3 regions of the Fictibacillus sp. NRS-1165 genome follow, and region 1 is predicted to be linked to each of the others. Evidence: riboswitches for the same ligand, from Rfam matches in the RefSeq annotation. Region 1 holds a riboswitch; each other region holds the start of a gene.
What was found. A riboswitch is a leader RNA that binds a small molecule or an ion and turns the genes downstream of it on or off. The one in region 1 is predicted to bind S-adenosylmethionine.
Positions count from the first base shown of each region.

Region 1 (3,275 bases):
CAAGCTTTAATAACCGGCAGCTCTCCGGAAGGCAGAAGCTCCTGAATTTTTCTTTTGGTACGTTCATTTAATGCATACTCAGACAGAATTTCTCTGATTTTATTGAATTCCAGCATTTTATTCGTAAAGGTGTTCAATGGTCGTTGCCTCCTCTTTTTTTAACACATTACCGTTACACCATGTTTTATGAATGGTTCCTGCCGTCCCTCCTTCCGGGAACAGGGCCAGAACATGCCAATGAAAAAGGCAGAAATGGACCGCCGTCATTTCTGCCTGTTAATCATTTTCGTGGAGAAGGATGCGCCTCTCTGTACAGCCTCGCCCTATGCTTTGGCAGCTGTAAAAAGCATAAAAAATACGCCCAAAGAGCGCGGCATCGTTCGGTGCACTAAATACGCACACGAAAATGAGAAATGTTGTATGCTGACCGCTGTTCTTAACTATTGGTGGCCGCAAAAAGACATAAAGGTACAAACCGATTCAAACACGGTCTTTTTGCTCCAGCTATCCAATTCGATTAGTTAAGAACGTGAACGCTCATCCACACAACTCCCTTCCTTTTATTACTCCCATCATATGTAAAATACTTTTCATTGTCAACCTGATGACATAAAAAAATCCGCAGAGAGTAAAAGGGCTCTCCACGGATCTATCTTTATTCGGCTACAAGAACTTTTTCTCTCTCTGTTCCACTGCTGCTTTTTGAAAGCCGGACCGGATAGATGCTGTTCACCGGAATAAAATCATCCTGTGTTGAAGGCAGAGGGCCATCATAAAGCAAAGCAGCAAGAGAAGCATGAGAAAACCTGAGAGAAGTCCGGTCTAAAATGGTACCATGCTTTTCAAGCGATGCCACCCTATCTTTTGTAAAATCTACTTTGTCACCGATTAGAAGGTAGGTACGATCTCCTTGTTCCTGTTTTTTTTGTGTTACTGCCGATACTGCCGGTTTATCTCTGTACGCTTCTCCTGTTTCATAAATGGATAAGAAATCTTCCACGATGGCACTTGCCGTAGCTTCTGCCCCAGCTCCCGGCCCCTGCAAGGTCAAACAGCCGAGAAGATCGGTCTGAATACGGACGGCATTATCGACACCTTCCACTCCGTATAAGGAATGATCACTGTCTACAAATACAGGCTTCACTTCAAGATTCAGACTTTCGTTCAAAAGGACGAGATGCTTCACCCGAAGTCCGATCTGCTCCGCCAGCTGAATCTCCTCAAGGAGCACATTTCCAATCCCTTCAACCTGCACTTCTTCCCAGGAAGGCTGAACGCCATAAATCCATTTACTCAGCACCATCGCCTTATAAAAGGCGTCCAAGCCCTCAACGTCATTCGTTGGATCCGGCTCTGCATATCCTTTTTGCTGTGCCAGTTTCAGTGCTTCCTCAAAGGAAGAACCGGTCGTTCTCATGTGTGAAAGAATGAAATTGGACGTCCCGTTTAAAATGGCCTCCACATGCTGAATCCGATTGATTCTTAAAAGCTCCCTCAATGTTCTCAATATCGGTATCCCGCCGCCTACACTTGCTTCATAGATAAACCGCACACCTTTTTCCGCTGCACGTTCAGATAATTCCTCTCCATGACGGGCGATTAGATCCTTGTTGGCAGAAATCACGTGGCAGCCTGCTTCAAGTGATTGAATGATATAGGTTCGGGCGGGCTCAATCCCCCCGATGGCCTCGATGACCACATCTGGCGCTTCTTCCCCGATCGCCTTCTCAAAATCTGATGTCACCGGCACCCCTCCTACGGTAGGCCTTGATTTGGAAGGATCCTTAATTAATATACTGGACAGCCTCAGATGTTTTCCCAGCAACTCTTCTAAAGCTCCTTTTCTTTCTACAATGGATGAATACACACCCGTGCCAACCGTTCCCAATCCAAGCAATGCAATTTTAATTTCATTCATTGTCAACACTCCCTGTAATCTATAATTTTTAGTAAAAGACTGAATAATTAGTACCTGCCAGAAGGCAAAAGAAAAAACCTCATCATAAGAAGAGGTTTGCAGCAGCGGCCCTCCTCTTATCATCCAGGGTCTTTTCCTGCAGGTAGTAGCACCTTTTCAGACCTGTGTCTGAAGGTTGCCGGGCTTCATCGGGCCTTTCCCTCCGCCGCTCTGGATAAGAGTATTTCATTAGAATGAAACATGTTATGTAGCACTTTATTTTTTTAGTACAAAAAACCCCCTTATCATAAAGATAAGAGAGCTTTAGGTTCCCGTTCCGTCTCTTATCTCTCAAAGTTTTACCTTTGAAGGATTTGGCACCTTTTCAGACGTATGCCTGAAGGTTGCCGGGCTTCATCGGGCCTTTCCCTCCGCCGCTCTTGATAAGCTTCATTAAATTATTCTAACTCTATCATGGCAGTATGGATAGCGTCAACCATTATTCAGATATTTCAAGATTCAGCGGCAAATGCTTTTGGTATGATAGAAATACATAACTAAAAGGGGTGGAACGTTTGGGCAGGAAAATTGTGTTTACCGGTGGAGGTTCAGCGGGGCATGTCTCTGTCAACCTGGCGCTGATTCCCTTGTTCCTGGCAGAAGGCTGGGACGTCAGCTACATCGGATCTAAAGGCGGAATTGAACAGCAGCTGACAGAATCCATTGATGGGGTGCGCTATTACAGTATCTCAACCGGAAAGCTTAGACGCTATTTCGATTGGAACAATTTTAAAGAACCGTTCCGTGTCGTGAAAGGGGCTTTTGAAGCGTTTCGGCTCATTAAGACAATAAAACCAGATGTAGTCTTTTCAAAAGGCGGTTTCGTTTCTGTACCTGTAATACTCGGGAGCCGGATGAACAAGGTACCTATTGTGACACATGAATCCGACCTTAGCCCAGGGCTTGCCAACCGGCTATCACTTCCCTTCGCAAAGAAGGTATGTACAACCTTTCCCGAAACCGCTGACCAGCTCCCAAACGGTAAAGCAGTATATGCGGGTGCAGTGATCCGTACAGATCTGCATAAAGGGAACGCAGCAAATGGGAGGGCTTTTTGCGGTTTTACTTCCCGCAAGCCGATTATCCTGATTATGGGCGGGAGCCTCGGATCAAAAAAAATAAACGAGTCTGTACGATTAAGCCTGGATGCCCTGCTCCCCCGATATCAAATTGTTCATCTATGCGGGAAAGGGCAGATGGATGGTTCAATCAGAAGAAACGGCTATGTTCAGTTTGAGTATGTAACAGATGAACTTCCTGATCTCCTTGCGGCCACTCACTTTGTTGTTTCAAGAGCAGGATCAAATTCAATTTTTGA
Region 1 is NZ_JBDPNU010000018.1:25,412-28,686, reverse strand. It holds gene ABHN01_RS06925 (endonuclease MutS2) at 1-137, opposite strand, end outside; gene ABHN01_RS06920 (hypothetical protein) at 232-525, shown strand; gene ABHN01_RS06915 (homoserine dehydrogenase) at 656-1,918, opposite strand; SAM riboswitch class I at 2,032-2,139, opposite strand; SAM riboswitch class I at 2,239-2,347, opposite strand; gene ABHN01_RS06910 (undecaprenyldiphospho-muramoylpentapeptide beta-N-acetylglucosaminyltransferase) at 2,473-3,275, shown strand, end outside.

Region 2 (3,275 bases), on a different contig from region 1:
TAAGGAGCTGGATGAGCATATGGATCGTCACATCCTCCATACCGAGCCTCCGAATAAACGTCCTCAACTGGATGATCACGATAACCAATAACGCACCGCCGAGGAACCCTCCAATTGAAATCACGACAAAACTTCCACTGGCCTGTGCCAATGAAAAAGCGCCGGTCACCGTTGCGGCAACGGCAAATTTAAAGGCGACCAACCCGGAGGCATCGTTCATTAATCCTTCGCCTTCAAGAACATGCATGATCGGCTTCGGAATCTTTACCCGCGCCGAGATCGAGCTTACAGCCACCACATCGGTAGGGGATAGAATCGCTGCAAGGGCAAAGGCTGCAGGCCATGGGATCGTTGGTATGAGCCAATGGATCAAGCTTCCGATCACCAAGACTGTGAGAAACACGAGACCGAGGGCGAGCAACAGGATGGGTTTACGGAGCTTCCATAAATCCTGCCTCGAAACATGCCTTCCGTCGTGGAAGAGCAATGGCGCGATAAAGAGAATAAAAAATAATTCCGGCTCCAGAGGAATTTGTAACCCCAAGGGAAGGGAAGCGAGCGTTACGCCCAATGCAATCTGGACGAGCGGCACCGGTATGTATGGCAAAAGGTGATTGATTAAGCTGGATAGCCCGATCAGGGACAGCAGCAATAAAATAACGAGAAAAAACTCCATGATCTGCCTCCTTTCATATTCAGTTTGTACCACAAATGTGTTTTTCATTGTACATCTTTGCCTGTTATTTTTTGCGGGAATCATGGCTTTTTATCTGAACATTTTGGATGGTAAAATACGGTTGGATGCTGGAGAGGAAGTCAATTGGAAGAATTGAAATATGCAAGAACAAACGCCGCCTTTTATTATTTGCCATCATACCTCTTTCCATTGTTGGTTATCTATTCGCTGTCTACAAGGAATCACTGTTCTACTTGTACGAATGGATGTTAATGCTTCTTTTCGCAGCTTCCATTATTTTAGCGGTTATCAGTATGATTAAAATAAAAAGCTTTTTAAAATGGATTTCTGCATCCATCCTGGCCTAATTCCAACCTTTCCACTATGAATGCCATTGACAATGGAGGATAATCGCTTTATTATTAAAAATGTTCTAATAATAATTACATATCCGTTCTTATCAAGAGAGACTGAGGGATTAGGCCCTATGACGTCCGGCAACCTCCATTTTGGAAAGGTGCCACTTCCTGCAGAATGAAGTCATTCTGAAAGATAAGGTGATTGAATGTATAATCCAATGCCTCTTTCATGATGAAAGAGGCATTTTTGGTTGGAAAGAAAGAGGGGGTTGTAACTTGATAGAAGTGAGAAATCTGGTGAAGGTGTATCGATCAAAGAAAAAAGAGATCGTAGGGGTCAACAATGTTTCCTTATCCGTCAAGGCGGGGGAGATCTATGGCATCATCGGATACAGCGGCGCCGGCAAAAGCTCCCTGTTACGGTGTTTGAACCTTTTGGAGAAGCCGACATCCGGCGAGGTAGAAATTGATGGGGTCAATCTGCCTTCACTAAAAGGAGAAGACTTAAGAAAAGCGCGGTTAAAGATTGGGATGATCTTTCAGCACTTTCATCTCGTCAGTTCAAAAACCGTCTATGAAAATATTGCGTTTGCCTTAAAAGCAGCAGGCAAATCGAAGGATGAGGCGGAGAAGAGAGTATTGGAGCTATTGGATCTCGTCGGTCTTGCGGATAAGAAGGACCAATATCCGGCTCAATTGAGCGGCGGGCAGAAACAAAGGGTCGGAATTGCCAGGGCGCTCGCCAATAACCCGAAGGTCCTATTATGTGATGAGGCAACGTCAGCACTCGATCCGAGTACAACGAAATCCATCCTCAACCTGCTAAAGGACATTAACCGAAAGCTGGGATTGACCATCGTTTTGATCACGCATGAAATGGAAGTGGTGAAGGAGATCTGCCACAAGGTTGCCGTCATGCAAAACGGTGAAGTGATTGAGGAAGGCGGAGTCTATGACATCTTCTCCAATCCTCAGGAACCATTGACCAAAGATTTCATCAACAGTATCCTGCAGTATGAACTGCCTCAGCAGCTCATCCAAAACCGTAAAGGGAAGATCATCAGGATTCAGTTCAAGGGCGAGATTGCAGAAGAATCGGTAGTGTCTGAGCTCTTCCAGAAATACAAGGTCAAAGGGAACATCCTGCATGGAAAGATTGAGTACATACAGGAGATCCCGCTCGGTATTTTCATTATGGAGCTTACCGGTGAAGGTTCTGAAGTAGAGAGAGCGATCGAATATATTACGGAGAAAACAAGGAGTCTGGAGGTGGTGCATGATGTCGCTTGATTCACTGGTGCAGCTTCTTCCGGATTTAAACAAGGCGTTCTTCCAAACGCTTTATATGGTAGGCATCTCTTTAGCCGTGGCCATCATCATCGGGCTCCCGCTTGGTGTATTGCTTTTTGTCACGGAAAAAGGATTATTCCTTGAAAACTCGGCTGTGAAAAGTATTACAGGATGGATCGTCAACCTGATACGTTCCATTCCGTACATTATTCTTTTGGTGGCGCTGTTGCCGTTAACGGATTTGCTGACAGGGACAACGATTGGGCCGACTGCGGCTTCTGTATCCCTCTCTGTTGCCGCGATTCCCTTTTTTGCAAGGATGGTTGAAACCTCGCTCCGGGAAATCGATAAGGGAGTGATCGAATCGTCGGTTGCAGTCGGGGCAACCTCATGGATGATCATTAAGGATGTGCTTCTGCCAGAAGCCAAACCTGGCCTCATTCAAGGATTGACGATCACGACAATCTCTTTGGTCGGTTATTCGGCCATGGCAGGGATTGTCGGAGGGGGAGGAATCGGGGACCTGGCCATCCGGTTTGGTTACTATCGCTACGATAATACTGTGATGATCACTACCGTAGTCGTTCTGATTCTACTCGTACAAATCATTCAATTGGCCGGAGATAGGATCTCCAAACTCGTAGACAAGAGATAAAACAATAGGGGAGAGAAACCAATGAAAAAGTTTACTTCAGCACTCATTCTACTATTCGCTATTGCTGTTCTTTCAGCGTGCGGATCAACCTCCAGCGGATCATCAGGCGCGGGAGACAAGAAGGACATCAGCATTGGAGCAACAGCCGGACCTTACAGTGATATGGTATCGAAAGCGATCAAACCTGAACTGGAGAAGAAGGGTTATAACGTTAAGGTGGTCGAGTTCAGTGATTACATTCAGCCGAACCTGTCATTAGCCAAAGGATCCATTGATGCGAACCTGTTCCAGCACA
Region 2 is NZ_JBDPNU010000015.1:32,726-36,000, reverse strand. It holds gene ABHN01_RS05545 (Na+/H+ antiporter) at 1-676, opposite strand, end outside; gene ABHN01_RS05540 (hypothetical protein) at 784-1,044, shown strand; SAM riboswitch class I at 1,131-1,235, shown strand; gene ABHN01_RS05535 (methionine ABC transporter ATP-binding protein) at 1,312-2,325, shown strand; gene ABHN01_RS05530 (methionine ABC transporter permease) at 2,315-2,980, shown strand; gene ABHN01_RS05525 (MetQ/NlpA family ABC transporter substrate-binding protein) at 3,002-3,275, shown strand, end outside.
Region 2: linked by a shared signal. The riboswitch ahead of ABHN01_RS05535 (methionine ABC transporter ATP-binding protein) and the one ahead of ABHN01_RS06915 (homoserine dehydrogenase) in region 1 are both predicted to bind S-adenosylmethionine.

Region 3 (3,275 bases), on a different contig from region 1:
AAGGTCGCCGAGGCCGGATATCCGCTAGGTTTTATTGTCGCCCCATCTATATTCATGAAGGCTGGCAGGAAGGCTATCGCGAGCTGTTTGAAAAGCTTGATGCGGCACTTCCGCAAAGCGCCAGGGATGATATTACATTCGAGATGATTCAGCACCGCTTCACAAAGCCTGCCAAACGCGTAATCGAGAAAAACTACCCAAAAACAAAGCTTGAGATGAACGAAGAAGAGCGGAGGTATAAATGGGGGCGTTACGGAATCGGAAAATATATCTACAGCAAGGAAGAGGAACATGCACTGCGGGAGAGCTTGGAGTCTGATATCGACCGATTCTTTCCTAACGCTAAAATTGAATATTTTACGTAAAGCCAAAAACCGGGCTCCCTTTGTGACCCTGGTTTTTTTCATCTGTAAACGTCCGATAATTCTGTCAGCCGTTTCCTTTTGAGATCCAACAGCTCATGAGGCCGTTTAACCGTCGCTTTTCTGCCCATTCCTATAAAAAACTCCGTAAAGTAGTCTAGGTCGGTGTTAGGAATGGAGCACTCCAGCCATCCAGTGCCATCGTTTCGTGTCTTTAGCTCGGGCGCCGTCCAAATCTCAGATTCACAATGCTGGACACCTTCTTTGCTCAGTTCACCATAGAGCCTGACCAGTTTTTCCCCAGGCTGGTTTCGGTTGACAGTCATCTTAGTTCCAGGATACGTTTCGATTTTGACATCTTATTTTTCCCGAATTTTTATTTATTTTATTTATCTGTCACTCTTATTAGCTACAATAAAACGACAGCAAGTACATAAGCGCAGCTAGAAATCAAATAACTGAATGGGAGTGGGCAAAATGCAGGGAATAAAAGAAATGAAAGAGTTGCTTCTGGAAGAGTTGGAGCTGATAGTAAGAACTTCTACAAATTTAATCGGTAAAATATCAACCAACCACTTGGATTACAGGCCAAGAGAAAACATGAGGTCATTGCATGAACTGGTGCTGCACCTCGTTTCCGTCCCTTCTGCTGACCTTCTCATCCTGCAGGAGAAAGGCGAGGAAGAGGTTGGGAAACTCGAAGCTGAGGTTGCCAACGATCAAGAGCCGGATCAATGGATCGAGAGGATGAAAAGTGGGCTGCAAGATGTAAGAAGCTATATGGAACAGCTGCCGGATGAACAATTTCTGCAAAAAAAAACAAAGCCGTTTTATTTAGATCATGGAACGGTGCAGGCCAAATGGCTGATCGAGATCGTTACGCACGCTCAGCATCACAGGGCGCAGCTGTTTAACTATTTAAAGGAGCAGGGATATGAAGTCAATATGTTCGATCTGTATTGATTGAGCTGTGCCGTTATCTATCGACTGGCGGCCCGCGATACCAAGCGAATGGACCTTGAAGCGATCAGCTGCCCCGCTGAGCAACAGGTGGCATACAATCTTTATATAGTCATAACAAGAGGCAACCACACCCCTGTTGGTAAGGGAGGGTTGCCTTTGTTATGTCTGGCTTTATTACCAAATCCTCATAAAAACGTATGAATATGTGTATTGACAACAGGTTTTAAGTTCTTTAGTATGATTGCTATATTTAAAATGTTAAGAAAATTCCATATGTTTGATTTATCTATCAAGAGAGGTGGAGGGACTGGCCGTTTGAAGCCTTGGCAACACATTTTATTTTGCCTAATCCAGCAAGCTGAGGCTTGAAAGCAAAGATAGGAAAGAATCACATGATCTTTTATGAAAAAAATCATTTACTCTTTCCTTTGAGGAAGAGTTTTTTTATGGAATAGACGACACATTTAAAACGTGGGAAAAGGGTGTATTTTGAATGACAGTATTGATGACAGCTCCATCCAACGAACAGGGAAGAACAGAACATAATAGTGAGGGGGCTTTATGATGATTATCGAAAAGATCAGTTCTTTTGCAGGGAAAACATTTACGTTTTGGGTTATTCTTTTTTCAATTATTGCCTATATGTTCCCCGCCAATTTCAATTGGATTGGAGGCTATGTAGTTCCCTTGTTAGGAATTGTAATGTTTGGGATGGGACTTACATTGTCCGCGGGAGATTTTAAAGAAGTTTTCCGCCGGCCAAAGGATGTAGCGATAGGTGTGGTCTGTCACTATATCATCATGCCGGGATTGGCGTTCTTATTGGCTTGGGGGCTGGACCTGCCGCCGGAAGTGGCTGTTGGCGTCATCCTGGTAGGATGCTGTCCAAGTGGAACGGCATCGAATGTTATGGTTTTTCTGGCAAGAGGGGATGTGGCCCTTGCTGTGTCCATTGCATCGGTTTCAACCATTCTTGCACCCATTGTGACTCCGCTGCTTATATTGCTGCTAGCAAGTAAGTGGGTGGACATCAATATGTGGTCATTACTTGTTTCTATTCTTCAAGTGGTCATCATTCCGTTAGCCCTCGGGTTTCTCATTAAGAAATTCTTTGGCAGACAGGCGGAAGCGAGTGTAAAGGTATTGCCCCTTGTATCTACCGTCGCTATTGTTTTGATTGTTGCTGGTGTAGTAGCAGGCAGTCAGGCTAAGCTAGCCACCACAGGGCCGCTTATTTTTGCTGTCGTTATCCTGCATAATGTATTGGGCTTTTTGCTTGGTTTTTTCCTCTCCCGTCTTTTTGGAATGAATTTAGCAAAACAAAAGGCTGTGGCAATGGAAGTAGGGATGCAGAACTCCGGATTGGGTGTAGCCATTGCAACAGCTAATTTCTCGCCATTAGCTGCTGTACCGAGTGCGATTTTTAGTGTATGGCACAATATTTCTGGTTCTATTCTCGCATTTATTTTCAGCCGTCTGGGAGACAAAAAAGAGAAAATATCAAACTTTACAATTAACAAATGATCTTCTATGCAAGGTGGGGAAGGCATGGAGGCTGTTTATTTGCCCCTAGCCCCTTACCATAGATGTACTGCTTAGTAGGTATAAATATCGTAAACCCCTCCCTTAGCCAGAAGGAGGGGTTTGCAGCGTGAGAATCTATACTTCAAGAGAAGGCGGACTTTTGTAAAGGTTGTTTTTGTATCTTATAATTGATTATTATTCTCAATCAGGATAGGATGATAGTAGAAGCAGAATTTTCTCCTTCTCAATTTTTTGAGATTCCTATTTTCAGCAAGAAGGAGGGGGCATCCATCGATACGATTAAACGATTTGCCTCGTACTATAAGCCATATAAAGGGCTGTTTGTTTTAGATTTTAGTTGTGCGGTCTTTGTGGCCTTGCTGGAGCTGGCCTTTCCGCTAGCGATGAACCGCGTCATTGACGACC
Region 3 is NZ_JBDPNU010000060.1:40,815-44,089, forward strand. It holds partial or broken gene splB (spore photoproduct lyase) at 1-365, shown strand, start outside; gene ABHN01_RS22060 (WYL domain-containing protein) at 404-688, opposite strand; gene ABHN01_RS22065 (DinB family protein) at 840-1,325, shown strand; SAM riboswitch class I at 1,609-1,709, shown strand; gene ABHN01_RS22070 (bile acid:sodium symporter family protein) at 1,887-2,849, shown strand; gene ABHN01_RS22075 (ABC transporter ATP-binding protein) at 3,065-3,275, shown strand, end outside.
Region 3: linked by a shared signal. The riboswitch ahead of ABHN01_RS22070 (bile acid:sodium symporter family protein) and the one ahead of ABHN01_RS06915 (homoserine dehydrogenase) in region 1 are both predicted to bind S-adenosylmethionine.